Regions from separate parts of the Paenibacillus aurantiacus genome, predicted to be linked through region 2. Evidence: riboswitches for the same ligand, from Rfam matches in the RefSeq annotation. Region 2 holds a riboswitch; each other region holds the start of a gene.
The links. A riboswitch is a leader RNA that binds a small molecule or an ion and turns the genes downstream of it on or off. The one in region 2 is predicted to bind cyclic di-AMP.
Positions count from the first base shown of each region.

Region 1: it holds a riboswitch for cyclic di-AMP, as region 2 does, so the genes downstream of both, ACFFSY_RS07075 (KamA family radical SAM protein) here and ACFFSY_RS00275 (resuscitation-promoting factor) in region 2, are expected to answer to the same signal.
Region 3: it holds a riboswitch for cyclic di-AMP, as region 2 does, so the genes downstream of both, kimA (potassium transporter KimA) here and ACFFSY_RS00275 (resuscitation-promoting factor) in region 2, are expected to answer to the same signal.
Region 4: it holds a riboswitch for cyclic di-AMP, as region 2 does, so the genes downstream of both, ACFFSY_RS32605 (C40 family peptidase) here and ACFFSY_RS00275 (resuscitation-promoting factor) in region 2, are expected to answer to the same signal.

Region 1 covers NZ_JBHMDO010000015.1:45,319-52,956, forward strand. The annotation lists gene ACFFSY_RS07070 (MDR family MFS transporter) at 1-815, shown strand, start outside; gene ACFFSY_RS07075 (KamA family radical SAM protein) at 1,187-2,371, opposite strand; cyclic di-AMP (ydaO/yuaA leader) riboswitch at 2,570-2,791, opposite strand; gene ACFFSY_RS07080 (phosphatase PAP2 family protein) at 3,023-3,640, opposite strand; gene ACFFSY_RS07085 (GH25 family lysozyme) at 3,831-4,766, shown strand; gene ACFFSY_RS07090 (hypothetical protein) at 4,841-5,107, opposite strand; gene ACFFSY_RS07095 (GDYXXLXY domain-containing protein) at 5,278-7,551, opposite strand.
Region 2 covers NZ_JBHMDO010000001.1:55,082-62,719, forward strand. The annotation lists gene veg (biofilm formation stimulator Veg) at 1-88, opposite strand, end outside; gene yabG (sporulation peptidase YabG) at 239-1,123, opposite strand; gene rsmA (16S rRNA (adenine(1518)-N(6)/adenine(1519)-N(6))-dimethyltransferase RsmA) at 1,936-2,814, opposite strand; gene rnmV (ribonuclease M5) at 2,811-3,377, opposite strand; gene ACFFSY_RS00275 (resuscitation-promoting factor) at 3,497-4,615, opposite strand; cyclic di-AMP (ydaO/yuaA leader) riboswitch at 4,856-5,063, opposite strand; gene ACFFSY_RS00280 (TatD family hydrolase) at 5,239-6,012, opposite strand; gene ACFFSY_RS00285 (HD domain-containing protein) at 6,031-7,338, opposite strand.
Region 3 covers NZ_JBHMDO010000022.1:294,006-301,643, reverse strand. The annotation lists gene ACFFSY_RS12925 (response regulator) at 1-526, shown strand, start outside; gene ACFFSY_RS12920 (CheR family methyltransferase) at 534-1,364, shown strand; gene ACFFSY_RS12915 (response regulator) at 1,389-3,755, shown strand; gene ACFFSY_RS12910 (SDR family oxidoreductase) at 3,869-4,672, opposite strand; cyclic di-AMP (ydaO/yuaA leader) riboswitch at 4,957-5,132, shown strand; gene kimA (potassium transporter KimA) at 5,298-7,124, shown strand.
Region 4 covers NZ_JBHMDO010000053.1:35,922-43,559, forward strand. The annotation lists gene ACFFSY_RS32580 (methyl-accepting chemotaxis protein) at 1-804, opposite strand, end outside; gene ACFFSY_RS32585 (N-acetylmuramoyl-L-alanine amidase) at 966-1,388, opposite strand; gene ACFFSY_RS32590 (YwhD family protein) at 1,505-2,047, opposite strand; gene ACFFSY_RS32595 (M1 family metallopeptidase) at 2,229-4,298, shown strand; gene ACFFSY_RS32600 (hypothetical protein) at 4,335-5,159, shown strand; cyclic di-AMP (ydaO/yuaA leader) riboswitch at 5,431-5,585, shown strand; gene ACFFSY_RS32605 (C40 family peptidase) at 5,590-6,090, shown strand; gene ACFFSY_RS32610 (hypothetical protein) at 6,355-6,783, opposite strand; gene ACFFSY_RS32615 (DEAD/DEAH box helicase) at 6,898-7,638, shown strand, end outside.

The DNA of each region.
Region 1 (7,638 bases), on a different contig from region 2:
GCGCCTTATTCCTATTCATCGAATCGCGCGCAGCAGAGCCGATCATCTCATTCAGCATGTTCCGCAACCGCCTGTACGCTTCGAGCAACCTGATCGCGATGCTGAGCGGCGCAGCGTTCATCACCGCTTCGGTATACATCCCGATCTTCATCCAGGGCGTGCTGGGCGGCAGCGCAACGAATTCCGGCCTCGTGCTCCTGCCGATGATGCTCGGGTCCGTCGTCACCGCCACGGGCGGCGGCTTCCTGCTCACCAAGCTGCCGTATCGCTCGATCATGATCCCGACGCTGCTTATTCTCGTCGTGGGCCTTGCCCTGCTGACGACGCTGTCGCCGGATTCATCCCGTGTCACCGTGACGGCCTATATGATATTGGTCGGTCTTGGCATCGGCGCGTCGTTCTCCGTGCTGAGCAACGCCGCCATCCACTCCTTCTCCGCCAAACAGCGGGGAGCCGCGAGCTCGACGCTCAACTTCCTGCGTTCGCTCGGCATGACGCTCGGGATTACGATCTTCGGCATTCTGCAGAGCCACGCACTGACGCGTAAGCTGACCGACTCCTTCGCCGGCAGCAACCAAACCGTGCCGGAAGGGCTCGACTTCAGCGATCCGCATGCGCTGTTGAACCCGGCCGTCCGCCAGAACATTCCGGGCGATGTGCTGGACAAAATCACGGATGGCCTTTCGTCCTCGATCACGTTCACGTTCGCGATTGGCATCATCCCGGCCGCGCTCGCCTTCGTCTGCGCGTGGATCATGAGCAAGGAACGCATGGATCCGGCGGCGGAAGAAGCCGAATATGCAGCTTCGCACTAACGCCTCACGATAGAGCAAGGCCCGGAAGCAGCAAGTCTGTTCCGGGCCTATTTGGCATGCATTAGGCTCCCCCGATACCGAGCTATCGCGACCTCTTCGGCGGGATTCGCCTCCGTTAATGAGCTGTGGATCGCTATCGCGCATGAATCCACACTGGTTTTTCGGAGGGACGTCTCCTCTCCGATAATGCGCTACAGATTACTATCGCGCTCCAATCCACCGAATGTGTACGCCTGCTGGCACGCTCACCGATGCGCGATCAGCCTCTCGCCATCCTACATCCGTACCTCCGAACGCCAAACAACCGGCTGCCGCTTCGGCCTGCCGGTTGTCCTCTTCCTCTTCCTTGCCATTATGCGATCACTTGCGCGTCAATCCCCGATCGGCATCATGTTGATCGAGACGATCTCCTCGCTGCGTTCGCCTGGTTTCCACTCGATGCGCAAATCCGGCACGGGCTCTGTCCAGATATCCCCGCCCGCGTCCAGGACTGCGCCTGCAGCAGATTCGGCCGCGGCGGCGTCCGCCGCTTCGGCTTCATGCAGCTCGTCGAACCAAGTCAACTCCGGTCCGCAATCCCGCACGAGAAAACGCCCCTGCCGCGCATCGCCCGCCCGGTACAGCTTCAAATACGCGCGGCCGTCCTCCACGGCCAGCACTTCAACGATGCCGGACGCATGATTCATCGACAAGCGTACCCGTTTGCCGAGCCCGCTCGTGAGCGCCTTCGCTTCCTCGACCAATTCATAAGCGCGGACCAGCGGCAGCGCATGCGTCTCGTGCACGCCGTTCGGATCCGCCATGGTCAAATAATACGGCGCCACGCCGGCCCAGACGAGCTTGTCGAGCAGCTCGCCCATCACAACGGCATCGTCGTTGATGCCGCGCATCAACAGCGTCCGGTTCACGACGATGACACCCGCTTGCTGCAGCGACTCCAAGCTCGTCTTGGCTTCCGCGGTCAATTCGCGAGGATGCGTAATATGCACCGTGACGTAGATCCGCCGCTCGGGCGTCGAATACGCGCGCAGCAGCTCCAGCAGCGCTTCGTTCTCGTATATTCGACGCGGCTGACGAACCGGAAGTTCCGTTGTCAACCGAATAATCTGCACGTGGCTGATCGCGCGAAGCCGGCCAAGCAGAATCGTCAGCTGCTGCAGAGAGAGACCGAAGCTGTCGAATCCGCTGAGCAGCACGTGGTTGATCTCCGGATGACTGGCGATGTACGCAAGTCCCGGCTCGAGATTGGCTGAGTCGGTCAGCCACTCCGGCGCGATGTTCAGCAGCGCGCTCGAACCATACGCATGCTGGCAGCCCGGCACGGTATCCCGCATGTCGTCGTGCGGCGGGATTGCCCCGGCGCGTCCGTCCAGCCGGTTCGCCGGCTCGTGCAGCAGACGAAGCGGATCATCCGGATCGTTCCAATCAATAAGGTTCGAATAATAATCCGCTTCCTCCGGAAAGCGGAGCAGAACATCGTCTATCCGCGGCTGGCCACCGGCAGGGGCAGTCGACGCCCGCATGACGGCTGGATTCATTGGGTCCTGGCTTGGCATGGCAGAAACCTCCTTCTCCTGTATTAGTTAATCGATAACGGATAAGGGCCTCTTCATGAAAAAAAGACCAGCGCATGCGCCCATAAGCCCCCGTGTAACGAGCGGCAAGCTTGCGGACTACAACCGGGTCTTCATGAAACAACAAAAAGACCCGTCAATTCGGGTCTCCTGAATGTGAGCGAAGTTGGTGCTGATCACGGGACCCATCTTCTGCTGACGAGGTTAGCTGACGGACTCGGGATAGATGGTTCCCTACGTTACCGGCGTAACGACTCGCCCCTGCCAACAGGCACATAGACCTGCAAGCGTTCCGGCCGCCGCATCCTCTCCTGCGCGAAGCAAGCGAAGCGCGTTCGGGGCCGAAATTGGTTCCCCCGCTTCCCGTTCCTTGGCGTCACGGGAATTAAGCGTACGATAAGTTTACCTCGATCTGTCTGAATTGTCAAACGAATAATCAAACTTCCACCTCTCCATAACCGCTCGTCGTCCCGGACGCACCGCCCGGTTCCCAATCCGCACCTCCATAAAAATAGACCGTCCTAATCTAAGCGGTCATAATCCAAGCGTCTGCTCCCATAAGTTAAATCAGGCACACTCGCTTTCATCGCTGGAAGCCGGGTGTGCTACGGCTATATGCAGGTCACCGCTCCGCTACTTACGCACATGCGCCAGACGGCGGAATAGCTTGACGCACATGGCCAGCCAGCAAGCGCTCACCCAATACCCGCCGAGCACGTCGGACGGATAATGCACGCCCAGGTAGATGCGGGAAATGCCGATGCAGCCGATCATGCAAACGCTGAACGCGATGAGTACGCCGCGCCACCGCTTCGACGGCATATGGCGCCATAGCAAATACGTCAGCAGCCCGTAGAACGTGAAGGCCGCCATCGAATGCCCGCTTGGGAAGCTGTAGCCCGTCTCCTCAATGATCCGATGAATGTCCGGCCGGGCGCGCTCGTAGAGCCGCTTGAGCCCTTCGTTCAGCAGCGTCGAGCCGAACATGCCGCCGATCAGCAAATATAATTCTTTCCGATGCTTCAGCACGACGAAGAGCATTGCCGCCGTCCCGAGCACAAGCGGAATGACGACTTTGCTCGAGCCGATCGTCGTCAACGTCTTGGCGAACGACGTCAGTCCCGGCGATTCCATACCTTGGATGAAATCGATGACCGCCAAGTCGAAACGCATCAATTTCTCACGCGATACGAGCATCGCCAAGCCTTCAAACCCCGCTGCCGCCAAAATCAAATACACCCACCACAGCATAATGATAAGAACCCCCAGGCCAATTTATGTATAAGGTCCGGTACGAGCCGGCACGTTTACAAATACTTATTATAGGCCAAGTGCATGCAGGAGTGAAATCCGTCCATAAATCCTCGCCACCCGGGCAGCCTAGCCGTGTCGGAGGCGCGACAAGCCGCATAGACTGATCATAATAAGGGAGGATGGCGATATGCAGGCGAGAAGCGACAGCAATGTCAATGGCATTGACGTGAGCAGGTATCAGGGCGACGTAAATTGGAGCCGGGTCAAAGCGGCTGGCAAGTTATTCGCCTTCATCAAAGCCTCGGAGGGCAACAGCTCGACCGACCCTCGTTTCGAACGCAACGTCACAGGCGCCAAGGCGGCGGACGTGAAGATCGGGTTTTATCACTACGCGCATCCGGAGCGCAACACCCCAGGCGCCGAAGCGGCGCACTTCGTCGGCACGATCAGCGGCTACGACGCCGATTTCCCCCACGTGCTCGACGTAGAGGGCGCGGCGTCCTCCATCGGCGCGGCGGCGCTCACCGACTGGGTCGACGCTTGGCTGGAGGACGTGCGCAAGCAGACCGGACATCCCGTCATGATCTACTCCGGCGCGAGCTTCGCGAGATCCTATCTCGGCAAGGAGCTGGCCGAATATCCGCTCTGGGTCGCCCACTACGGCGTGAACAAGCCGATGGACAATGGCACCTGGGGACGTTGGGCCGTCTTTCAATATTCGCAGAGCGGACAGACGGACGGCATAAGCGGCAATGTCGACTTGAACGTCATGGAACGCGCTTTTTTCGATCAATACACCGGTACGCACACTGAAGTAGAAGACGTCGATACGACGAAGCCAGATACGATCAAAATCGTCATCAACGACAAACTCGCCGGATACGGACGCACCATCGAGGGCCACGTATTCGCCCCGCTTCGCCAGATCGGAGCGGCGACAGGCAATCCGGTCAGTTGGGATAACGTCGAGAAGCAGCCGCAATTCGGCGCGACCGCCGTCGACAACTTCTCCGTGATCGATTCGACGACATACGTCCCCGTGCGCACGGCGGCGAACTTGCTCGGCGGAAACGCCTATTGGGACGGCGAGACGAAGAAGGTCTATATCTATTACCGCGGATAGCGAGCCGAACAAAAAGCCGCGCCCGCCTGGCAGCATGCTGCTCGGCGGGCGCGGCTTCTCATTGGGACGAAAGCTTACGCTTGTTTCTCAATTTGGGACAGGAATTCGGCCTCGAGCTTGTCGAGGTGCTTATCCATGCACTTGCAATAGTAATCCTTGCGGCACATCGGGCACGGGATATTCAGCAGACGGTTGGCCGCTTGCAGATTCCACTCCGGGTTTTTGCTAAGGAACAACCGATATTTCGACTTGTCATGAAGGGTCACAACGTACTGGTACAGTTTCGTTTTGTCATTGATATCCGACACTTGCATGTCCGTGATTTTCGGGTTGAATGCCATTGTTCAGACCGCCTATTTTCAAGATTTTTATGTAAAATAGCATAGCGTGTTACACCTCTTGTTGTCAATTTATTGTCCCCCTTCCTGCCGGGATTTAAACGTTGCCGGCATACAAAAAAAGCGGAGCCCTCACGAACGCCGCCTCTTATGTAGTATTTCCAATCCGCTTATTAGGGGAGTAAGCCGACGATCATGCCGTTGCCCGACCGGCTGACAACGACATTCGCGAATTTGGCCGTGCGCTCCACGTCCGCTCCCGTTCCTTCCGGTATGAAATAGTGTTCGATGCCATATTCGATCCGGAACCCCTCCCACTTGCCATTAAGCGCGACCTCGCCGTCTTGGAGCGCATCTCCCTCCAGGTACAGCCGGCTGAACCGATAGACGCCCCCAGCGTCCGGCGCGAGCACGACCTTGATCTTGGCGCCGTACCCGAGCTCCTCCAAGGTGGGGACCTCCTTCTGCGGCGGCGTCGATATCCCGTAATTCAGCTGCACGTAATCGCCCTGCAGCAGCGAGCGCGGGTCCAGCGGGGCCAGCTCCAGCTTGACCGTCACGCCGCTCGCCAGCGCTGTCTCGTTGACCGCGATCATGCCGCCCAGCAATGCGCCTTGGAGGAGCAGAATCGAGACGAAGACTTTGGCGCGCAAGCGCGGTACCGGCGTGACTGTCGCCATTGCCCCGCCGCCGAACCGACGATCGTAGAACGCCGTCAGCGCGATGGCTAATGCGCCGGCCAGCGCGAGGCTGAATGATTTATGCAATAGCTTCCAAGCAGTATCGTAATACTTGACGGCCAGGAAGACGGCCCAGGCGGCCGCGCCCCAGCGGTAGTAAAAGCGGGGCGCTCCGTGCGACTGCGCCAGCAGCAGTGCCGTCAACGCGCCGAAATAAATCAAGCTGGCAGCGATGAAACGCGCCATATGACCGGCTTCCTCCCACGTGAGCAGCAAGCCTAACGCGAGAAGCGCCAAGTAAGCGGAATAGCGCAGAGACCGCTTACGCTCCGCGTTCCGAACGAGCGGCCCAGCCGAAGCCCAAGCGAGTGCATTGACCGCGAACAAGGCGGCCAGTTCGTGCCATCCGTCTTGCAGCCATTCGGGCAGAGCCGCATCCAGCAGCCAGAAGGCGTACACGTTCGCCAGCGCATAGAAGAGCAGCGGCTTCGCGATTCCGCTCGTAAGCGCCCAAGCGATGAGCGACAGCGCGACATAGAGCAGCGCATAGACCGGCTTGCCGGCCCAAGCGGCCGTCACGAGACCGAGCAGGATCGCGATCAGCTTCACCGTGAAGCGGATTGGCGCCGGTATGCCCTTCATCGCGAATGCCGCGATCACCAGCAGCAGGAAGCTGACGACGGCCAGCGCTTCAGGCGTGGCATCCCCGGCCCACAGCACGGTCAGCCCGACGATGCAGGAGGCGCCGATCACGACGCCTACGCCGCTGACGACGGCCCACAGCACGCGCTGAATATCTAGCGCCGCCACCGTTCTGCGGCGCGTACGCGTCTGCTCGCGACCCGACGCCTGGGACGGATCGGCAACCTGCACCAGCTCGCGATCCGGCTGCTCTGCTTCTTCTATAGCGTCCGTTCCTTCCCCATCCAACCGGTTCAAGAACCGAATGAAGGACGCGCTCGCCGCGAGCAGCCCGATGACGAAGACAACGCCCAGCGCGAAGAACAGCACGTTCGGGTAATGAACGACCAGTTCGATATATTTCAGAATGAGGAAACAAGCTGCATGCAGGCCCGTCATGGCCAGCAGCTGCTTGCCATCTCTACGTCTGCCCAGCGCGTAACGGGCAACGACGGCAACCCAAACGGCAAATCCCGCATTCATGAGCAGCCCTGCCACATCGAAGCTCAAGGAGTTCGACAAATATACCAGCTGGAATCCCGTCATAAGAAAAGATAACGTACGCAGCAGTTTCTCCTCGCCGCGATATTTCGCCAGCAGCAGAAACAACGCGAGATTCGCCGCCGCGACGATCGCGCCGACAATGAAATCCAGCGTCGCATCCGGGCTTCGCCAGCTTGCCGCGTCGACGTACGCGTAGAACGCCATATGCAGCAGCCCGTACGCCAGCAGCTTAAACGGCCAATATCCGCCAAACCAAGCGAATAGCAACGCTGGCAAGCTCCATAGGAGAAACAACCCGTAGCTGTCCGCATGCGAGTTGTAGATACGCCCCAGAAGCGCGACGCTGACGCCGAACGCCACGCAGCCGGTCACCGCCGCGACCCGGCCGAGCCAAGCGGTGCGGGGACGACGCGAGAGCGCGAAAGACGCGCCGTACAGCACGGCGGTCAGCAGCACGCTGAGCGCGATTCGCGCGGCGCGGCCGAACGTCCCCCACCCCGAAGCGAAAAAATAAATCGTCGCGGCGGCGATCATCGCCGCCCCAAGCGCATAGCCTGTTCGAATAACATAGGTCTTCTGCATCGGAAGAACCTCCTGATGAAGTCGTCTCTTCGGTGTAACCGGGCAGCCCTTTCATGCTCGCACACAACCGGTGCGTGCCTGCCGATG
Region 2 (7,638 bases):
GCCGACCACCGTTAGCTCGAAGCCGAATCTTGGCGCCCACATGGGCTTCCAGACTGCGTTTGATTTCCAACAGCGCATTTTTTGCCATTGTCCACTACCACCTCTTTCCTTGTCCATTATAGCGCGACTGAGGTGGTTTGTCAAAAATTTATATTATAACAGCGAACAAAATAATCTGTCAATAAATTTTTTGTAGAGTTTTTCGGGTTCATGCATATTTGACTAAAGTTGCGGTATATTAAACAGTTGGCTTCACGCCCGTCAGCGTTTTGGGCTTTGGCAGGCCCACCCGGTATTTGCCAACCGTCTCGATTCCTCCTACGCCGTCGAAGCCGCTGATAGTCCCTTGAATGACGTCTGGCAGGTTGATCGTCTCTTTAATCGGCGTAAAGGCCGATTTGATCGCAATATACACCGGATCCAGCGCGTGAATGAGCACGCGACCCGGCGAACTCGCAAAATTCGCGCCTGCGTACAGCAGCGCCTCGAAATGGGACTGGCAGGCCCCTGCTACGACGATTAGCCCATCGCGGCTTTTCTCGTAGTCCCGGGCAATCCGGACAGCATTGACGAAATTCTGCGAATTTTTGTAACTGGCCAAACTGTACAAATCGTTCGTCATCCGGTTCTTCAGCACCCCGTCATGGCCGGTGATGACGACAATATCCGGGTGTAACTGCGGCAGCAGGCTCCTGACCGTCTCCGCCATTTGCGACTCGTGCACATAAACGCCGTGCGCCGGCACCCTCATTTGGGCGTACAACTGCATACTCTTCTTTAAATAGTTCGCATCCCCGTCCAGATGCAGCACCTTGCCTGGCATTTCGAAGAACGGATGCTTCGTCTCCGTCAGCGCCAGTCGCTGCCCTACATCCCCTTTCATCGCCTGCTGCTCCCGCTGCTCCTGCATCCGCTGAAGCGACTCGTATTCCTTCACGCGCGCCATCCTGGCCGCGCCGCTATACTCCGGATTAGGCACAATCGCCAAGTCGTCCATAGGCGAGTCGGCCAGCAGCCGATAGTCCGTTCCTTTTAGCATAGCCGACTGATGGTGTAGCGATGCAATGCGAAATAGGACGTCCCCGCCATACGATTTGCGGACGACCAGGTCCCCTTGCTTCATGGGCAAATCACCTCTTCGTCTATCGTATGGGAAGGGGGGGCGTTTGGTGCCCCTGCCATAGGCCTATTTCGAGGGCGGCTGCCCTGCTTCCCTCCCCCCACCCCCTCCGCCGCAATGCTGTTAGGTTAAAAGGGGCTCCGCCCCTTTGACCCCACTTTTGTTGCCCCCTCCCCCTTCCCCCCGATGCTGTCAGGTTAAGAAGGGCTCCGCCCCTTTGACCCCGCTTTTGTTGCCCCTCGCCCCTTCCCCCTCCGCCGAGGGGAACCAGAGGACTTCGCCCTCTGGACTCCCTTTTTCGTGCTGACACGTTTGTTCGCGGGTGGCGGGTGGGTTCGAACGTGGCACGCTTTTGTCCTCGCGGACAAGGCTTCAGTTGGTTTTGATGTTAGTTCGAAAGCCTAAGTCTGTCGACTATAGGCCGTTGGTGCTTCAACCGGCGTTTTTCCTTAACCTAACAGCATTGCCCTTCCCCCTCAGCTGAGGGGAACCATAGGACTTCGCCCTCTGGACTCCCTTCTTCGTGCAGCCACTATGGCTCGTGAGCGGCGGGTTGCTTCGAGCGGGCACGCCTTTGTCCTGTCGGACAAAGCTTCAGTGGGTCTTGAAGGCCATCCTAAGACATTATGGCTTCATCGGTCGTTTTTCCTTAACCTGACAGCATTCCCCCTCCGCCAGGGGCTCCAAGGGCGCTGCCCTCCTCCCTTTCGGCTGGCCTTAGTCGACTTCCGGAAGTCGCCGCTCTCTTGCGTCTTGAAACGCCAAAAAACCGTGCCTGTTCGGCACGGTTACCTTGCAGCTAACTCTGGAGCTCCCTAAAACCCCGCGGCGATCAACGCCCGGCTGAGCGCGGCGAACTCCTCCAGCGAGAGCGTCTCGCCCCGGCGGGACGGATCGATGCCGATAGAGGCGAGAATCGGGCCGAGCTGCTCCCGGTTGGCTTTGCCCACGTAGGCGGTCAGGTTGTTGGCTAGCGTCTTGCGGCGCTGCGCGAAGCAGGCCTGAACGGTGCGGAAGAAATGTCCCTCGTCCTCTACCTGTACCGGCGGTTGCTTGCGCACGGCTAACTTAATCACCGCGGAGTCGACGTTCGGCTGCGGGATGAAGACCGTATGCGGCACGATGCAGACAAGCTCTGCTTCGCAGTAATACTGTACGGCGACGCTGAGGCTCCCATACTCCTTACCGCCCGGCTTGGCCGCCATCCGCTCAGCCACTTCCTTCTGGATCATAACGACGATGTTCTCGAGCGGCAGCTTCTCCTCGAGCAGCTTCATGAGAATCGGCGTGGTCACGTAATACGGCAAATTGGCCACGACGCTGACGCCGCTCAGCCCTTCGAACTGCCGTGCCATGAGCTCGCTCAAGTTCAGCTTCAACACGTCGCCATGCTCGATATGCACGTTATCCGTATCCGCGAAAATATCGCCCAGGATCGGGATTAAGCGATCGTCAATCTCAATGGCTGTCACACGAGCCGCTTCGCTGGCGAGATGCTGGGTAAGCGCGCCGATGCCGGGGCCAATCTCCAGCGCCCCCTTGGTCTTGTCGAGGCCGGCGGCGGAGACGATCTTGCGCAAAATATTTTGATCGATCAGGAAGTTCTGTCCTAGACTCTTCTTGAACGAGAAGCCGTACTTCTGGATAATATCCTTCGTCCGCTTCGGTGTCGCTACCTCGATGTTGATTGTCATTGGCCGCTTCCTCCGGTTTCTTGATCCATCTGCGCCATCGCCTGGTCGAATTCCTCCCGCGTGATGCGGAACATCGTGCAGCGCTTGAAAAACTGCTTACCGTTCGCGTAGCCGATGCCGAGCAAATTTCCCATGCGCAGCCTGCGGTCCGCCGCGGCCGGATGCACGAGTAGGCCCGCCCGCATCAGATCGTCCCACGTAATTTGCGGGTCGCCTGCTTGTCCTTTGATCGCTTCCGTTCGGATGCTCGCAAGCGCGCGGCGAATGGCCTCCGGCTTCGCGTTCTCCACGCCGATGTCGCCCTTATACAGCGCCTCCTCTTGCGGCAGGAAGGCATGCTTGCAGCCGGGTACGCGCTGCGCGACGATTTTGCGGATGCGCTCACCCGCATGGTCCGGATCGGTGAATATGATGACGCCCCGGCGTTCATGGGCAAGCGCCACCCGCTTCAACACCGCTTCCCCGATGGCAGATCCTCCGGTCTCGATGGTCTCGGCCTCGACCGCTCGTTTGATCGCGACGGTGTCGTCCTTGCCTTCGACGACGATGATTTCTTTGATCATGGACTACCCTTACATCCCTTCCGGACAAACGTACAAAAAGAAGAGGCGAGGCCTCTTCTTATCATGGCATAATTGCTTCGGTTTGACGATAAATTGTAACTACGACCACCTGCGGCGCGCTAGATCGCCTCGGGCTTTTTGGGACCCAGCACGTACACGGTGTAGCCCTTCTTGCGGCCGAACTTCTCCGCATAGGCTTCGCTGTCGTAATACACGTCGATCTTATTGCCTTTGATGGCACTGCCGGTATCTTCCGCGCGGCGGAATCCGATGCCTTCGATGTACACCCACCAGCCGATCGGAATGACCTTCGGGTCAACCGCGATCGTACGGCCCTCCGTGACGCGGGAGCCGGATCTCGTAATCCCATACCCTGGATGGGATTTGGTTTTACCCGTCGACGCCAGATCTGCCGAATATGCGGTGAGCGTCACATTCTTCAGCGTCTTCTTCGCTTTGAACGACACCCCGCCCTTGGTCAGCGTGACCGCTTGCGCCACCGGTTTCTTCGTGCCGACCGCCACGACTTGGTTCACCGTATCGCTTTGGGTCGACTTTGAGACGAAAGTATGCGAGACAAGCTTGCCGTCCGCGAACACCTTCTCGTATTTCTTCACGACAACGCCGGACTTACCTGTTTGAATGGTTTTCTTCTTGCCTTCAAGCAGTGTCGGATCGGCCTTGGTAACAGTAGTGAATGGCACTTCATACTCGCTTTGAACCAGATGCTTATCGATCCGGACGACCGTCACGGTCATGTTCGGCTCGATGGCCGCGTCTTTCGACGGCAGCACTTTGTCTTCACTGCGAATCGATATGTGAGCTTGATCGATCGCTGCCTGTACCGTTCTTTCTGTCGTGTACACCGTTCTTACATTGCCGTCAGCCTTCACGGTCAGGGGAACCGCTTGTTCGATGACCACCCGATCACCATCTTTTACGCCCGCATTCAAAGGCAGCGACACCTTATCATACGGCCCCACCGTAATGGCTTGTTCATCCAGTAGGCGTTGCAGGACCCATTGTTTGGTTTCCACAATGTTTTCTTGTCCATTCAACACTACGGAGACGCGCTTGTCAGCCGTTCCGTACAACAACACCAGAAACATGAAAGTCATAGCGATTGAGATCATAGCGCTTAGGACAATTAAACGCACGTTCTCATGCTTCCATCGCAATGCGAAAGACATGCTGGATGATCGTTTCCCATGGGTGTCCTTAACTTGGATTATGCCCACTTCTTCGGTCCTCCTTACATAGCCCCGCCGCCCTGTTACGCATGAAATAGATTTAGACGCGTCGACTATTAGATTTAGCGTGCACAAAGCCCGCTTCTTCCAATTACTCCCTCAAACCTCCTCCATGAATCACACTATGTCGCCACAATTCGCAATATTCAAAATAAAAAGAAGCCGACGACAGAAGATCTGTTTCGTGGCTTCCTGTGGGACACGGGTAGCATGGAATGGATGCACGAGTTGATCTCTCTTATGACGCTTGCGAGGTTAGCTGTCGGATTCGGGCGAGAGAGTCGCCCTATTCGGCTCGCAGCGCTGTTCAAGCGCGCAGCAGAAATTCACCCCTAGAAGAATTCAACGCGACCTGCGCACCCCGCGTACTACCCGCGGCGCAAGTCCTCATTTGGTTCCCCCGCTCTCCATTTTGGAGACTAAGCGTTATTGGAAAAGGAATACATCTTGAAAGCCCTGAGATGAATGATACCGTCTTTTGCTCCAGATTGTAAAGATGAGATAAAGGACGATTTTACCGAATTTAAAGGAAAAACTCTCGAAAAAACCGCAATTTATCCAACCAAAACAAGTTTTTTCACCCGAATCATTCAAATTCCTCTCGTTTTGGGCTATTTTCGTCCGATGGAAAAACATTTCCTGGCGTTTTCGCTTGTGATTTCCGCGATTTCTTCCATAGTTTTCCCTGTAATTTCCGCAGCGGTTTCTGCTACAAGATGGACGAAAGCAGACTCATTTCGCTTTCCTCGATGAGGGTGCGGTGCCAGATATGGAGCATCGGTTTCGATCAGAAGACGGTCAAGCGGAACCTTCGCGAGCACCTCTTTGGGCACCCGCGCATTCTTGAACGTAACCGGTCCGCCGAACGAAATATAGAAGTTCATATCCAAGCACTGCTTGGCCGTCTCCCAGCTGCCGGAGAAGCAGTGCATGATGCCACCGACTTCCTTAGCATCGCTTTCTTTCAAAATCCTAACAACATCCTCGTGTGCATCCCGATTATGGATAACAATCGGCTTGCGCTTGGTCTTAGCGAGCTCGATCTGCTCCCGGAAGACCCGCTTCTGCACATCCTTCGGAGAGGTATCCCAGTAGTAATCGAGCCCGATTTCGCCGATCGCGACCACTTTCGGATGATCGCACAGCGAGGCGATCCAATCGAGGTCGGAGGGTCCATAATCGAGGCTGTCGGTCGGGTGCCACCCTACCGCCGCGTAGATGAATTCGTACTGTTCGGCGAGCGCCATGGTCGTCGGGATCGTCTCTCGGTTAAATCCGATATTGACCAAGATTTCGACGCCGGCGGCTCGTGCCCGTTCGATGACTTCCGCGCGGTCGTCGTCGAATTTATGGGAATCCAGATGGGTGTGCGTGTCGATTAACATGAAGGGTGAAACTCCTCTCTACTCCAGTTCAAACAGCTTGCGAAGATCGGGACTCAGCTTGCCCGCCGATTCAAGCAGCGGCTCGTATGGGTAATACAAATGGTATTTCCCTCTGTGGGTGCCGGTAATCGAGCGGATAATATCGGATTTCTTCGAAATTTCCGAAACATCGCCGTCGCGATCCAGTACAAGAATCGGCGGTTTGTCGTTTTTCTTCGCGTCTCGCGTCCCCGATCGGTAGACAGCATACGCCAAATCAAACGGAAAATCGACTTCCAAATGGTAATCCGGGTTCAACCCGATGGCGGTAAACTGCTCCCGTATGGAAGCCCACAGCGACTCGTCCGCATCATCCATCGTTACATACTTATACAGCTTGCGGTCCATGAATCGGCGGCATAAGTCGGCTAGCAGCGCGTCCTGCTCCGACTGCCAGATCGTAAAGGCCGTCTGCATCGTAGCCTCATCAAGCGCCAGGTAGCTCTCCACGTCGATCGTGCCGCTAATGAGCCTGCGAATCGGTTCAATCATCCACCCGAATGCATAACCATTCATATGGAGCTCTTTGGCTCGACGCAAGATTTGTCGCAGTATAATTTCCGAACTGCGGGTGACCGGATGGAAATAAATTTGCCAATACATCTGATACCTGGACATCAAATAATCCTCGACGGCGTGCATCCCGCTCTCTTTGACGACGATGCGTCCCTTATGAGGCCGAAGCACGCGCAAGATGCGTTCCAGATCGAATGTACCGTAGTTAACACCTGTGAAATAAGCGTCCCGCAGCAAGTAGTCCATCCGGTCGGCATCCATCTGGCTGGATACGAGACTGATGACGATCGGCTTCTCGTAAGTTTTGCGTATGACCGCCGCAACCTGCTCTGGGAAGGAGGGATCGACCTCTCGCAGGACGCGGTTGATTTCGGTATCTTCTAATAATATGCGACATGTCCAATCCTCGTGATGGGTATCGAACACTTCCTCGATGGAATGGGAGAATGGCCCGTGTCCGACATCGTGCAGCAGTGCCGCACATAAGGTCACCAGTTTCTCTTCCCTCGGCCAGTCCTCGTACCCGCCGCGTTCGAATTGCGATATGATTTTGCGCGTAATTTCGTACACGCCCAGCGAATGGGAGAAACGGCTATGTTCCGCACCATGGAACGTCAAATACGAGGTGCCCAGCTGACGAATGCGCCGAAGCCGTTGGAACTCTTTCGTATTGATCAAGTTCCAGATCGTGCGGTCCTGCACGTAGATGTATTTATGTACAGGATCTTTAAAGACCTTCTCCTCCGCTAATGGCTGTAACCGGTTATCCATAAGCCTCACCCTCCTATCTTCGTTCTCCGTCTTACCTAATAATACCTTTCATGACTTTCAAATGCGAGGAATCGACTGACAGTATTCAGCTATCATTCCTTCATTCGACAATAATTCGACACAATCAGAATATATTTGTCGAAAAGTGTCGTGGGCTAGTTTCCAAAACCCGACATAATATTGTACGATATATATAGTACAAAACCCCGATCTACTGCCGATCCATCGATAATTACCCAAATTTAACAGGGTTTTCGAGGTTGACTATTATGGGAAACGTTGGTACTATAGAGAAAAGAA
Region 3 (7,638 bases), on a different contig from region 2:
GAAGAAATACGCGGAAACGATCATTATTAAAGACGTGAAGTCTCCCGAGCGGCTGCTCGACGAAACGACGCTGTTCCTGCACCGGGTCGTGGCTGATCTGCCCGAAGACAAACGCAACGTGCTGCGCCAGCTTCACAGCGTGGAGGCGATATTCGAGGGCAAGGACATTCTGATCGTCGACGACGACATTCGCAACGTCTTTGCGTTATCCAGCGCGCTGGAAGGGTATAAGATGAATATAAGCTTTGCCGAGAACGGCCTCGAAGCGCTCGAAGCGCTCGAGAAGAACCCGGGCGCGCAGCTGATTCTAATGGATATGATGATGCCGGAGATGGACGGATACGAGACGATGCGGCGCATTCGTGCCAATCCGGCTTACGAGAAGCTGCCGATTATCGCCATTACGGCCAAGGCCATGAAAGAAGACCGCGACAAATGCATTGAGGCCGGCGCATCCGACTATATCGCCAAGCCGGTCAATATCGATCAACTGCTGTCATTAATGAGGGTGTGGTTATATAAATAACGATTGGATGGACAGCGGGACCAGTGAACGGGAGCGGATCGAGATCACGCTGCTCCTCGAGGGACTCTACCAGCTGTATGGCTATGATTTTCGCAACTATGCATTCTCGTCGGTCCGCCGGCGCATCTGGCACCGCGTGCACGCGGAACGGCTGCCGAACGTGACGGCGCTCACCGAGCGGATGCTGCACGACCGCGAGACGATGAACCGGCTGCTGGCCGACTTAACGATTCACGTCACCGAGATGTTCCGCGATCCGGAGGTGTTCCTCGCCTTCCGCCAGCATGTCGTGCCGCTGCTGCGGACGTATCCGTTCATCCGGATCTGGCATGCGGGGTGCTCGACGGGCGAAGAAGTCTACTCGATGGCGATTCTGCTCAAAGAGGAAGGCTTATACGACAAAACGCGCATTTACGCGACCGACATGAACGAACGCGTGCTCGATCTTGCGCGGGAAGGCGTATTCCCTATCGACCGGATGCAGACGTTCACCCGCAATTATATGGAGGCCGGCGGCAAAGACGCATTCAGCCGGTATTATACCGCGCGCTACGACTCCGTCCTGTTCCATTCGGAGCTGAAGGCGAATATCGTCTTTGCCCAGCATAATCTGGTCACGGACCGCTCATTCAACGAGTTCAATGTCATTTTCTGCCGCAACGTTATGATATATTTCAATAAAGAGCTGCAAAACCACGTGCACAGCCTGTTGTACGACAGTCTCAGCACCTTCGGGGTGCTCGCGCTCGGCACCAAAGAATCAATCAACTTCACGAGACACGCGGACGCCTATGAAGAATTGGACGCCCACAGCAGGCTGTACCGGAAGATGAAATAGAAGAGGCAGGTGAACGCGAAGGCGATGGTAACATACGACGGACCCATTAACATCCTGCTCGTGGATGACCACCCTGACAATCTGCTCGCGCTGGAGGCCGTTCTCGGCGATTTGAATTACAACTTGGTCAAGTGCCTCTCGGGCGAGGAAGCGCTGCGCAACTTACTGCGGGAAGAGTTCGCCGTTATATTGCTGGACGTGCAGATGCCGGAGATGGACGGCTTCGAGACAGCGCGCTTGATTAAGATGAGAGAGAAGACGCGCGAGACGCCGATTATTTTCATCTCCGCCACCAGCAAGGAATCGGAGCACTTCTTCACCGGCTACGAGGTCGGCGCGATCGACTATATGCTTAAGCCTTTCGTTCCCCAGATCCTGCGGACGAAGATCGAAGGTTTCGTACGGATGTACATCGGCACGAAGACGCTGCAGCTGCAGACCGAGCTGCTCCATCAGAAGACGCGGGAGCTGGAGAAGATGAACCGCGAGCTGATGCGCACCGCCTACCAGCTGAACAAGACGCAAGCGCTGGCGCGCGTCGTGCAAGAGACAAGCAGCGATACGATGGTGACCTTCGACGGCGAAGGGCGCATTCTGGCCGTGAATCCTGCCCTGACGGCCATGTTCGGCTATCAGGAGAGCGAGGTGATCGGCGCTCCGATCGAGCAGCTCATTCCCTGCTTCGAGGGGGGCAGCTTCAAGGAATCCGACGCGGATGCGGCGCTTAGCCTGCCGACAGGCAAACGGGTGGAGCTCGCGCCCCTTCGCAAAGACGGCAGCCGCTTCCCGGCGGAGATCCAAGTCGGCGTCGCGACAGTGGACGACGAGCGAATCTACGCCTGTACGGTCAGCGATATGACCGAGCGTAAGCAGTTCGAGCTCGACCTGATGAAGGCCAAGGATGCGGCCGAGATCGCAGCCCGCGCGAAGACCGACTTCTTGGCGATGGTCAGCCATGAGATTCGCACGCCGATGAACGGCGTGCTCGGCATGACCGAGCTGCTGCTGGAGACCGGATTGTCGTCGGAGCAGCAGGATTACGCCCAGATCATCCACAAGAGCGGCGACGCGCTGCTGTCAGTCATCAACGACATTCTCGACTACGCGAAGATCGAATCCGGCAAGCTCGAAGTCGAGGAGATGCCGTTCCAGCTGGACCTCATCGTCTCGGAGACGTTCGAGCTGTTCACGGCCAAGACGAAGCAGCTCGGCCTTCATCTGGCGTACGAGCTGGACCCGGGTCTGCCCAAGATCGTCATCGGCGACGGGCTGAAGCTTCGTCAGGTGCTCATCAACCTGGTCGGCAACGCGGTCAAATTCACGCCGCAGGGTTCCGTTCGCGTCGAGGCGCGGCTCGGCCGCATGGACGAGAACGCGATCGAAGTGCATTTCGCCGTCCATGATACGGGCGTCGGCATTCCGGAAGAGAAGCTGCCGCTGCTCTTCCAGCCGTTCTCGCAAGTCGATACGTCGCTTACCCGGCGATACGGGGGAACCGGCCTTGGCCTTGCGATCTGCAAAAACCTCGTGGAGCTGATGCGCGGGACGATTCACGTCGAGACGAACGAAGCCGCCGGCGCCACCTTCCGCTTCACGGTGACCGTCAAGCCATACAGTGAGGACGAACGCAGCCGTCAGGATAACGGTACCGATCTGACGCCCTGGATGACTCAGCCCGGCTGGTTCCATGACGCGTTGTCGGAATCCGAATCGGTCGTAAAGGCGTTGGAGAATCCTGCAGCGGCGTCCCTAATGGGTGCCGTCGATATCCCGATGCCCAATCCAGGCGCGGCCGATCAAGACGCCAGCTTCGCCGGCTCCGATTCAGCAGGCGCCGCAGCTGAGAACGCAGGCAGGCTGTCAGCCAGAGCCGAGCGTACGGGCTTGGACGGCCGATTGCCTTCGCGCATTCCGGAGATCAGCTTCGCCTCGTTGTTCGAGTCCGGCAACCGGGAGTTATCCTGCAGCCTCGAGGTCTTGCCGGATGAGCGCGAACCGGCGATCGGCGGCGGGGCGCCTCGGGTGCTAGTTGCCGACGACAATGAGATCAATCAGAGGCTGACGATCGGCATGCTGGAGAAGCTCGGCATCTGCGCCGATGTGGCCGCGGACGGCGGCGAGGCCGTGGCCAAATCAGCCGAGAACCGGTATGCGCTCATTCTGATGGATATGCGCATGCCGGTCATGGACGGCTTGGAGGCGACCCGCCAGGTTCTCGCCGCGAGCGGACCGCCGCATTCGCCCGTCGTCGTCGCCATGACGGCCAACGTCCTCCCCGCTGACCGCCAGCGCTGCTTGGAAGCCGGGATGGCCGACTTCCTGGCCAAACCGCTGCAGTTCGAAGCCGTCAAGCGGCTGCTGCAGCGTTACCGTCTGCTTTCCACCTCCTAGACAAGAAGGGCTGTTCCGCACGCGTCTCCAAGACGACGAACGGAACAGCCCTTCGTTTTCGTTCGGAACTCCATGTACACCGCAGCTAGCATGCAAGGCCTCGCTTATGCTGCTTACCCTCGCAGCAGCGATTCCGCGCCGTCGACGTACACTTCCGTTCCCGTGATGTGGTTGGATTCGTCCGAGGCCAGGAAGAGCACCAAATTCGCCACCTGCGCCGGCTTGCCAGGCCCGTCCTCAAGCGGCTGGTCGCCTTCCGGGAATTCCATCGGAATCGTCACCTCGGCAAGCTCCGGCTTGCGGTCCGTGTTCTGGTCGATATGCGTCGTGATCGCGCCCGGGCAAATCACGTTGACGCGTATGCCGAACTTGGCCAATTCAAGCGCAGCCATCTTCGTGAACGCGACTTGTCCGGCTTTCGACGTACTATATGCGCTGAAACCGATGTTCGAGAAGACGCGGTTGCCGTTGATCGAGCTGGTGACGATGATACTGCCTCCTTGTGCCTTCAACGCCGGAATGGCGTGCTTCACCGTAAAGAACGTCCCCTTGAGATTAATGTCGATCGTCGTGCCGAATTCCTCTGGCGTCATCGTCTCGATCGGCGCAAGCACGCCGTTGATGCCCGCGTTAGCGAAGACGATATCCAGCCGCCCCCACTTGTCCGCTACCTTCCGGTATGCGGCCTCCATGTCGTCGTTGCTCGAAATATCCGCGCCGATCGCGATCGCCTCGCCGCCTGCTTTCTCGATGCGCGCCAGCACGGCTGCGACGCGTTCCTCTTCCCGGTCGAGCAGCGCCACCTTGGCGCCTTGTTCAGCCAGCCGCAACGCCGCAGCGCGTCCGATCCCCGATCCCGCACCGGTTACGAGCGCGATTTTCCCTTGAACCCTGCCTTGCCCGTTTGCTTGTGCCATGCCACATGCCCCTTCCTCGCTAACTTGACTGTGCTTCCACTTAATACCCGTTTGGTATTTCCCAAAAACATGAAAGTCTATGCGAACGGACAAGCGCGCGTTATAGGTCTTGCCGCCTGATATCGTCGAAAACGCGACAATAACCGCGATAAACGGATCTTCGCTGCGATAACGGCTCATGTAAGCGCTGCCCCCAGCCAAATATCGCCATCCAAGCCCCAACGCACGATTCCGCGTCCGTTTACATGCAGCGCTTCCCGGGAGTATGATAGCTTCCGTACTAGCAACCAGCATCGCTGAATCTCCGAACAGGAGAACGGGGGAACCAATCGTGAACGCCGCCACACGGCGCTCACCGGGGTGAATCGGCCATTCTCGCGCAAGAAGCGCGGCGGCCGTAGGGCGACTCTAACCGCCCGAATCCGACAGCTAACCTCGTAAGCGTCATTAGAGGGGGTCTAACACTCATCGTTCGCACCGTGAACGCAGGGGTCTTACCTCTGCGTTATTTGGCGTTTCATAAAACGCGTCCAAGGTGAAGAACCTAACCTTTAAAAAGAGGTTTTGGGACGCGCGTGGGCACGGGTAAAGACAATACAATGATTCTTTCGGGTGGTGAAAGCGCGTGTTTACCGCAATTAAGCGATTATTAATCGGGCGGCCCTTGAAGTCGACAGAGCTCGGCGAACAGAAATTGAACAAGACGAAGGCGCTGGCGATTCTATCCTCCGACGCGCTCTCCTCGGTCGCTTACGGACCGGAGCAAATTTTGATCGTGCTGATGGCGGCCGGGGCCATCGCGTTCTGGTACTCGATCCCGATCGCGATCGGCGTGCTGGTGCTGCTAACGGCGCTCATTCTGTCGTACCGGCAAATTATCCATGCCTATCCGCACGGCGGCGGCGCCTACGTCGTCTCCAAGGAGAATCTCGGCATCTGGCCCGGACTCATAGCCGGCGGCTCGCTGCTGGTCGACTACATTCTGACGGTCGCGGTCAGCGTATCGGCCGGCACGGACGCGATTACGTCCGCGTTCCCGTCGCTGCACGATTATACCGTGCCGATCGCGATCGTGTTCGTCATCTTCATCACGATTCTGAACTTGCGCGGGGTGACCGAATCCGCTTCGGTACTGGCGTACCCGGTCTATCTGTTCGTACTCGCGCTGTTCATCATGATCGGCGTCGGCCTCTACGATATCGCCAGCGGCCATGTGCCGCCGGAGCTTCACGCATCCATCGGCACGCCTGTCGCGGGTATCAGTCTCTTCCTGCTGCTGAAGGCTTTCGCCTCGGGCAGTTCCGCGCTAACGGGCGTGGAGGCGATCTCCAACGCGATCCCGAACTTCAAAGCGCCCGCCCCCAACAACGCCGCGAAGACGCTCGCCGCGATGGGCTTGCTCCTGGCGCTGTTATTCTCGGGCATCGTCTTCCTGGCCTGGTATTACGGCATTACGCCGCACCCCCAGGTAACCGTCGTCTCGGAGATCGCGGAGCAGACGTTCGGCCGCAATGCCATGTACTTCTTCGTCCAAGGCACGACGGCGCTCATTCTGATTCTGGCCGCCAATACCGGCTATTCCGCGTTCCCGCTGCTCGCGGTCAGTCTCGCCAAGGATAAGTTCATTCCGCGGATGTTCACCGTGCGAGGCGACCGCCTCGGCTATTCGAACGGCATTCTCATGCTGGCCTTGTCGTCGATCCTGCTTATTATTGTGTTCAACGGCCAGACCGAGCACCTGATTCCGCTGTATGCGGTCGGCGTCTTCATTCCGTTCACGCTGTCGCAGACCGGCATGATGCTCAAGTGGATACGGCAGAAGCCGGAGGGCTGGAGACTCAAACTGACGATTAACGGGATCGGCGCGCTGATCTGCCTCGTCGTGACGCTGATGTTCTTCCTCACGAAATTCTGGCAAGTATGGCCCGTATTAGTGTTCTTGCCGCTCATTATTATGCTGTTCCGCAACATTCGCAAACATTACGATGCCGTTGGTGATCAACTACGGCTATCGACGTGCGAGCCACCCATTACGGTCGAGGGTAACGTGATTATTTTGCCGGTGGCGGGCATTACCCATGTCGTGGAGAATTCGCTGCGCTACGCCAAATCGCTGAAACCGGAGCAGATCATCGCGGTCTACGTGCCGTTCGAGCGGGAGGACGAGGCAGCCTTCGAGGAGAAATGGAAACAGTGGCAGCCGGACGTTAGGCTTGTTACGCTGCACTCCCCGTACCGCAGCATTATCCAGCCGCTGACGAAATTCGTCGATACGGTACAGCGCAAAGCGGGCGAGATGAATGTGCAGGTGACCGTCATCATCCCGCAGTTCATTCCGAAGAAAGGCTGGCACAATATTTTGCATAACCAGTCCAGTCTGCTCATCCGCGCCCATCTGCTGTACCGGCGCGACGTGATTGTGACAACGGTGCCGTACCATTTGAAGAAGTAGGGGGGACCTCCCCCCTTCACTTCCCCCTCCGCCGTAATGCTATCAGGTTAAGAAGGGAATCCGCCCCTTGGGCCCCACTTTTGTTGCTCCCTCCCCCTTCCCCCTCCGCCGAGGGGAACCATAGGACTTCGCCCTCTGGACTCCCCTTTTCGCGAAAGCGCGGTCGTTTGGTGGTCGGCGGTTTGCTTTTGAGCATGGCACGCTTTTGTCCTTGCGGACAAAGCTTCTGTGGGCCTGAAGTCAGTCCTAAGACATAAGCCTGTCAACTTTAGGCCTATGTGGCTTCACCGGACGTTTTTCCTTAACATGACAGCATTACTCTCCGCCGAGGGGAACCATAGGGCCCCGGCTCAGCGTATGCTTCCGAAGCACGCTTTCCGCCGGAAAACGCTTAGGACAACCCGATATACCGTCTTTCGTTACGCGGCCGTCTTCGAAGTGTCCTTTCGGGGTAAGCCCGCGATTGTCCTGTCGGACAAAGCTTTCGTCCGCTTTACGTTTCAAACCCAAAATG
Region 4 (7,638 bases), on a different contig from region 2:
TACGACTTCCTGCATAACTAGTTGGCTAAGGCGCTTCGCCGTCTCGGAAGTCGTACCGACCCGCTTCTCCATGGAGCCGATGTCCGCGCTGCCCCCCATCGCGTTGCTCCAGTCATGGCCGATCTCGTCGACTAACCGGTTAATCGCATCCGCTTGCTTGACCAAATTAAGCTGCGCTTCCGGCGTCATCGGCTCCCCGGACAGAAGCGAGCGTCCAAGTCCGCGCGCGAGGGCTTCGTTCTCCATCAGCGACGGCAGGCGGTTAATGATCATGTTGACGAGCGAGAAGGAACTCAGCTCCGGATCCATCGTCATGGTCGAGCCGTCGGAGATATCAAGCTGCATCTCCAGCAGCTGTTGAATCAGTTTAATATGCCAGGCGACGCTCTCGTCCACGGTCAAATCCGCGTACTGCTGCTCCAGCAGCGCCCAGCCGGACTTAAAGCTGCTCCACTGCGCGCTTGTGCCGAACGCTGCGCCATACTTGGCGTCCATCGCGTCGACAAGCCCGATGCGCTGCTTCATCTCGGCTTTGATCGCTTCGACTTGGCTGGCGGCCAGCTTGCTGCCGTTGTCGACCATGCTGCGGCTCTTCTGCATCTGCATCATGAGCGTCTTCACGGGCGCGAGATACGTCACGCCGTCACGTTCCTGCTTCGACACTTCAATCGACGATTGCAGCGTACGGAACAGATCGACGGATAGGATAGAGATGGGGATGAGGACAAGCAGTCCGATGAGAAGGAACTTCTTCACATAGGACAATCGGTTCATGATGTATACAAACGGAGCGAAAACTTTCACACGCCAGCTCCCCCTTCGATGATTATAGTACTAGTTTAATAGGGGAAACCGTTTCCATCAACAAGAATCGACATGAAATATCGCAATCCAACCTAGTAAATTAGCCCCACTTCTACTAATATTAGGATTTGAAAACCATTCCTTGTTCGGTTGTTCATCGGCTATCCAAATAACACCTGCGTTCGTGCATGCCGTTGCACGGATCGGCAGCGCAGAAGCCCTCGTAAGCGGCAGTGGTTAGGTTGCCGTTCTGTGAAACCGGATGATTGGGCTATTCCGTTTACGATCGCGTGTGCGACTTTCCTCCGGTAGTCATCGGCCTTCATGAGCGCGGCTTCCTCCCGATTCGTCATAAAGCCTCCGCACTCCGTCAGAATAGCAGGCATCCTCGTTTTGCAGATGACGTAGAAGTCGACAGCCTTTACGCCTCGATCTCGAAGGCCGGTAGACGCGATCAGCTCTCGTTGTACCTCAGTCGCTAATCTATGGGAGGCCTCCGTTCTGGCCACCGCCGTGAACGTTTCAATCCGGTTTGAAGCAACCCCCGGAAAAGACGGAAAGCCTGTTCTCGGAGATGGCCGCATCGACCCCCTTCTCCAAGGTTTCGAAAGCGCCGGCCCATAAGAGGTAGTCCCCCTATGAGATACTGCCACGCAACAAATAGCGCCACAGGGTGTTCTCCCCGTGGCGCTATTTGCATTTATCCCTGGAGCGCTTCCTTCAGCGTCTCCGGCGAGTTGTCCCACCACTCCGCATTGTGGCTGACGAGCAGCCCCTTCAGCGCGGCCTTCTCGTCGGCCGTCAGCTCATCCAGCACGTAGCGCCGCTTGATGGCGTAATCGAGCCGGTTCACGTGGTCGGCGAGAATCTTCCACCCGCGCTTCGCCTCCGAATCGATCAGCATCGGACAAGCCGTCGCGCCGGCATAATACGAGCCGCTCTCGTTACGGTCGACCGCGACCCATACAATGTAGCACAGGCGTCCGTTCGGCGTATCTTCCTTATTCGGCGTAAACTTGATGCCGCGCTCGATCTTGCTCTTGGCGTGCATGGCGCCTACATCTATATAAGCCTCGCCGTTATCGATCATGACGCAGGAGACTTGGCTCAGATCGATCGTACCCGCACCGAACCCCTTGTGCGCCTTGTTGCTGACAACGTTCAGCGCAAGCTGCTTCTTCTCCTTCTTCGGCGCCTCTTCCCCTGCCGCCGGCTGCTGCTGGCCTTGCTCTTGTTCGGACATCTATTCCAGGCTCCCTTCCCTTTGAAAACCGTGCTCCAAGGCACGGCTCTACCATGCTTAGATCCAATACTGGCGCGGGTTTGCCGCGCATGTCCACACATTAATTCCATTTTAGCTAATAATCCTGGAAAAGCAAACATATACATGCCTTAGATGCTTGTCAACGGGAGGGAATCGTTCAATGACGCCACGTCTTGCCAAACGCTTGCTGCTCTTCGCCGTCGCCGCCGCCCTTCTCGGCGTGTCGGCGCGGGAAGGGTTCGGGGATGCCTGGGTATCGCAATATACGTACGCCTTCGCGCCGTCCCATATGGACGTTTCGCCGACGGCCAAGCCCGGGTCGGTCCAAACCGCGCCGACGCCCGCCGCTCCCGCGGTCCCCGCACCCAAGACGACGCTCCCCCAGACGAACGTGCCCGTTCCGGAATCGGTGCTCAAGCCGAAGCCGGTCGCGCTCAGCAAACGCGTCGTGGAATACCACATCGACGTCAGACTCGACGAACAAAGCAAAATGCTCACGGGCGAGCAAACGCTCACGTGGACAAACCCCGGCAAGTCTGCTGTATCGGAAATGTACTTCCACCTCTATCCGAACGCGTTCGAAGCGCCGGACACCAGCTTCATGCGGGAATCGGGCGGCAAACTGCGAAGCGACAAGGCGACGTCGGCGGGCGTAGGCAGCATGACGATTGACTCGCTTCAAACGGAGAGCGGCGACAGTCTCCTCCCAAGGCTGCATTACGTGCAGCCCGATGACGGCAATGCCAGCGACAAGACGCTGGCCAAGCTGCGACTGCCCGATACCATTGCGCCCGGCGAGAGCGTAACGCTGAAACTCGGCTTCACGGTCAAGCTGCCGCAGGTATTCGCGCGGATGGGCTATTACGGCGATTTCGTCATGGCTGGCCAATGGTTCCCGAAGCTTGCCGCCTACGAGACGGCCGGAACGCGGGGGCGAAGCGCAGATGGCTGGAACGCGCATCAGTACCACGGCAACTCGGAATTCTACAGCAACTTCGGCATTTATAACGTGCGGATCAACGTGCCGGCGGACTATACGGTCGCCGCGACCGGCTTTCAGACGAAGCCGACGAATGCGGACGGCGGGCGGCGGACGTTCCAATTCTACGCCGACGACGTGCACGACTTCGCGTGGACCGCTTCACCCGATTTTATCTATAGCGAAGAAGCCTACTCGACAACCGGTATTCCAGGCGTCCGCATCAAGCTCTATCTGGATCCCCGGCACGCCGAGCTCAAAGAGCGCTACATGCACGCCGCCAAATCCGCGCTCGGCAAGTTCGCCCAGTGGTACGGCACGTATCCATATTCGACCTTGTCCATCGTCGTGCCGCCGGAAGGCGCAGGCGGCGCGGGCGGCATGGAATATCCGACGCTCGTCACGAGCTTCGAGGCCGATTCGCCAGACCCGTCAATCGACAGCCTGGAGCGAACGGTCGTGCATGAAGTCGGCCATCAGTATTGGTACGGCATGGTCGCGACCAACGAGTTCGAGGAAGCCTGGTTGGATGAAGGCTTCACCTCTTATGCGGAGGACAAAGTCATGGAGAGCGCATACGGCCTCGAGCCCAATTTGACGCTGGAAGCCAGCTACATGACCAATCCCGCCCCGCTTAAGCAGCTTTCGTGGTCCTATCACAGTTCGGATAGTTATGCCGAGAATGTGTACATGCGTGCCAAGCTCGTGCTGGTGGGCATTGAGAAGCAGGTCGGCGCACCGACGATGCGCAAAATTTTGCGGACCTACTTCCAGAAGTATAAATTCAAGCATCCGTCCACGGCCGACTTCCAGCGCATCGTCGAGCAGGTCACCAAGACGGAATGGGACGACTACTTCAGCCATTTCGTCTACGGCAGCGACATGGCGGATTATGCGGTCGAATCGATCACCGTTCGTCCCGTCGCCGAGAAGGGGAACAAGCAGTACGAATCGACCGTGCTGGTCAAGCGGCGAGGCGGGGCGAACGGGCCCGTGCCGGTCGTGCTCCAGTTCGCCGACGGCACGACCATGCCGAAGGTTTGGGAAGGCAAGGAGAATCAAATGGTCTATAAAGTCTTGCACCCGGCCCCGCTGCTTTACGCAACGGTCGACCCGGATTACGGTAACGTGCTGGATAACCGGCACATCAACAATTACTTGAAGGCGGAAGTGCCGGAGAAGACGCGCACCCGCTGGGGGATCGGCTTGACCAAGCTGATCGAGAGCCTGTTCGCGTCGCTGGCCTGGTAATGGCCGCCAGGACAGGCAAGAGAGGAGGATCGCGGCATGAGGCGGCATTTAAAGCAAGGCTGGTGGCTGACGGGACAGCACTTCTTCATCGTAATCGTCCTGTTCTTGTACGAACTGCTCTGGGGCTTCTTCCTCTACCGGACCATCGATTCGATCGTGACGCCGCTGCTGCAGCGGTATCCAGGCATCGAAGGCGGCGAGGACGCAGTGAGACTATTCTTGACGGAAGCGCAGTTCCAATTGATGAAGACCGATCTCATCCATCCTTATTTGTGGCTGTTCGCGTCGCTGCTGGCCGGGCGCATGCTCATCACGCCACTGGTGAACGCCGGCCTGTTCTACTCCCTGCACGCATCGGAAAGCGAAGGCGGCACCCGCTTCCTGGCCGGTATCCGTGCGGCTTGGAGACCGGTTACGCTGCTGTACTTCCTGGAAGTGGCACTGACGATCGCCCCGGGCATCTGGGTAGTTCCGCGGTTGTACGAGGCGCTGATTGGCAGCGATACGTTGGCGGAGCTGAGCGCAAGCGCGCTGCCGCTGGCCGGCGGATGGTTCGCGGGGGCCGTCCTCCTGCACTTGCTGTTCCTGGCCATGCAGTTCGGGGCAGTCACGGGCAAGGGCGCGTTCGGCGGTCTCAGCGAAGGGCTGAAGAAGCTGCTGCCTTTCGCGGGCGTCTCCCTCCTTATGTGGGCGATCGGGCTGCTGCTCAGCCTCACGGCGGCGTCGGTATCCATGCTATGGGCAGGATTGCTCGCGCTGGTCCTGCACCAAGGCTTCCATTTCGTGCGCACGATCATGAAGGTATGGACCGTGGCGGCGCAATTCGCGGCCTGGCAGTCGAATGAAGCCAAAGAAGGATGAGAATTGAAGGTGGAGGGCAGTGCCGATCAGGTACTGTCCTTTGCTGTTGGAAAAAGAAGCTTGCGCAAGGAAAAACAGCGGATCGGGACGGTTCATGACCGGAAAGCGGGGCAGAGGATGGGGACTGTCGATAGAATGGGTGTTGAACCGATAGAAAGAGAAAAATAGATACGATATAATAGCAAAAAAGTTGCACTCTTAGAATTCTAATCTGTGAACAAATTGTGAACTTAGAAGGGAATATGTGAAAATGATCGAATTATAACGCGGAATGAAAAAAATGCCGAATTCTCGCAAGAGAAACGGGGGAACCATCTTTGGGTGAATTGATCCCGGCGAATGCAAACTAGCATACGCCCGAGGCGATCATAGGGTACCTTCAACCGAACCCCACAGCTAACCTCGTAGGCACCGGAAGGGGTTTCTATTCTTGAAGAAGTTTGCTGCTCTGCTGATTGGCTTGGCCATGATGCTTGCGTTCCAAGCTGGAAGCGCATTCGCGGATTCCAAAATGGACGGCGTCATCGCCGATCTGATCGGCACGCCATACAACTATGGCGGCACCACGACTAAGGGGTTCGACTGCTCCGGATTCACGATGTACGTATTCAAGAAATTGAACGTCTCGATTCCGCACGCGTCCTCCTCGCAAGCCAAACTGGGCAAGAAAGTGGCGAAAGCCGACTTGATCCCAGGCGACCTCGTATTTTTCAATACGAGCGGCAAAGGCATTTCGCATGTCGGCATTTATGTTGGAGACGGTAAGTTCGCTCACTCGTCTTCCAGCAAGGGCGTAACTATCAGCGGACTTAGTGATTCCTACTATCAGAAGCGCTATGTCACGGCCCGCCGCGTTATGAGTCCTGAAACCTTTGAGAAATATGCCGACGAGCCGTCGGACGAAGTGGTCGACACGACTGACGTCGATTAATTCGCGACCGGGATCGATCGCCCCCGCGTTCGATCCCAAACAACGAGCCGCCGTGTTTGTTCCCCCGAACAAGCACGGCGGTTTGCTGTTCCGCCATACTTGCCGGTATAAGTCATCCTTCACCTCGAATGCGGGCCCGTGAAACAAGCTGCAGCGCATTTCGAGGCTAATTCGGATTAAATTGTTTGATTATTCTAATAATTATAGAGGGCAATCAAAGACGTAGCCGTAATGTGCGGGGATACCGATCGTGCCAATCCGTTCTCAACGCCGCGTGTTAATTTCGTAACGCACCCACCAGAACGTCCGTCCGACTTGCACATCCAGCGCCGTGCCGACATCCGCGAACAACTGATGCAGTTCAAAGGCCGACGAGCATCCTTCGCTTCTTCGATCGGCAATGACGACCATGGCCCCTTCTCCAAGACGCGCGTGCCACGCCTCCAGGAACGCATGCCGTTCCTCCGCCTTCAACTCGCCTAGGCAAAAGCAGGCCAGTCCGGCCTCGTAACTGCCCGATATGCCCGTCAATTGGCCCGATCTAATCGTCTTGGATGCCGGCGGCAGCAGCCTTGGCGTACGCGATCCCGCGACGCGCAGCACCCGCCTGCCTTCGAGCGTGCGGCTCAGCGCATCCTCGACCTGTCTCCACTCGTTCCATCTCTCCTCCAACGTCTCCCGCCATCTCTGCATACATACCCTCCCGATTGGTGTTACTTCTAAACGTATGAGACGCCGCTCAGTTTCTGAACCAAAAACAGGTATAATGAGAAGCAACACTTCTTCTCGAAAAGGAGCTGACTTTCGATGTCTTCATCCTCCGAAGCGCTGCAGGCGTTTCATCCCGTCCTGGCCGGCTGGTTCGGCCGCGCGTTCGGCGAGCCGACCGACGTCCAGCTGCAGGCATGGGCCTCCATCCGAAGCGGCCGACATACGCTGATCGCCGCGCCTACGGGCTCTGGCAAGACGCTCGCGGCGCTGCTGCCCTGCCTGGACCGGATCGTCCGGGAGAAGCACGCTGCAGGCAGAGACTGGACGGCCGGCGTACGAACCTTGTATATTACGCCGCTGAAAGCGCTCAACAACGATATTCAGCACCATCTGGTCGGGTTTATCTCCGAGATCGAGCAGGACGCGAAAGTCCGAGTCGCGGGTAAAGGCGATGACGACGGCTGGCCAGGAGTCGCGACGGCCGTCCGTACAGGCGATACGCCTTCCGCAGAGCGGGCCCGCATGGCGCGCAAGCCGCCCGAGGTGCTCGTCACCACGCCGGAATCGTTATACCTGCTGCTTACTTCCGCCAAAGGGCGCGCGATGCTGCGGACAGTGAACGCTGTCATCGTGGACGAGATACACGGCATCGCCGGCGATAAACGCGGCGCCCATCTGACGCTCGCGCTGGAGCGGCTGACTGCCCTATGCGAAGGTCGCGTTCAGCGGATTGGCGTCTCGGCAACCCAGAAGCCGATGTCCCGCATGGCGCGTTTTCTCGGCGGATGGGCGCCTCGGGACGCCGCCGCCGAACGCGATGCTGGAGATGCCGGGGGT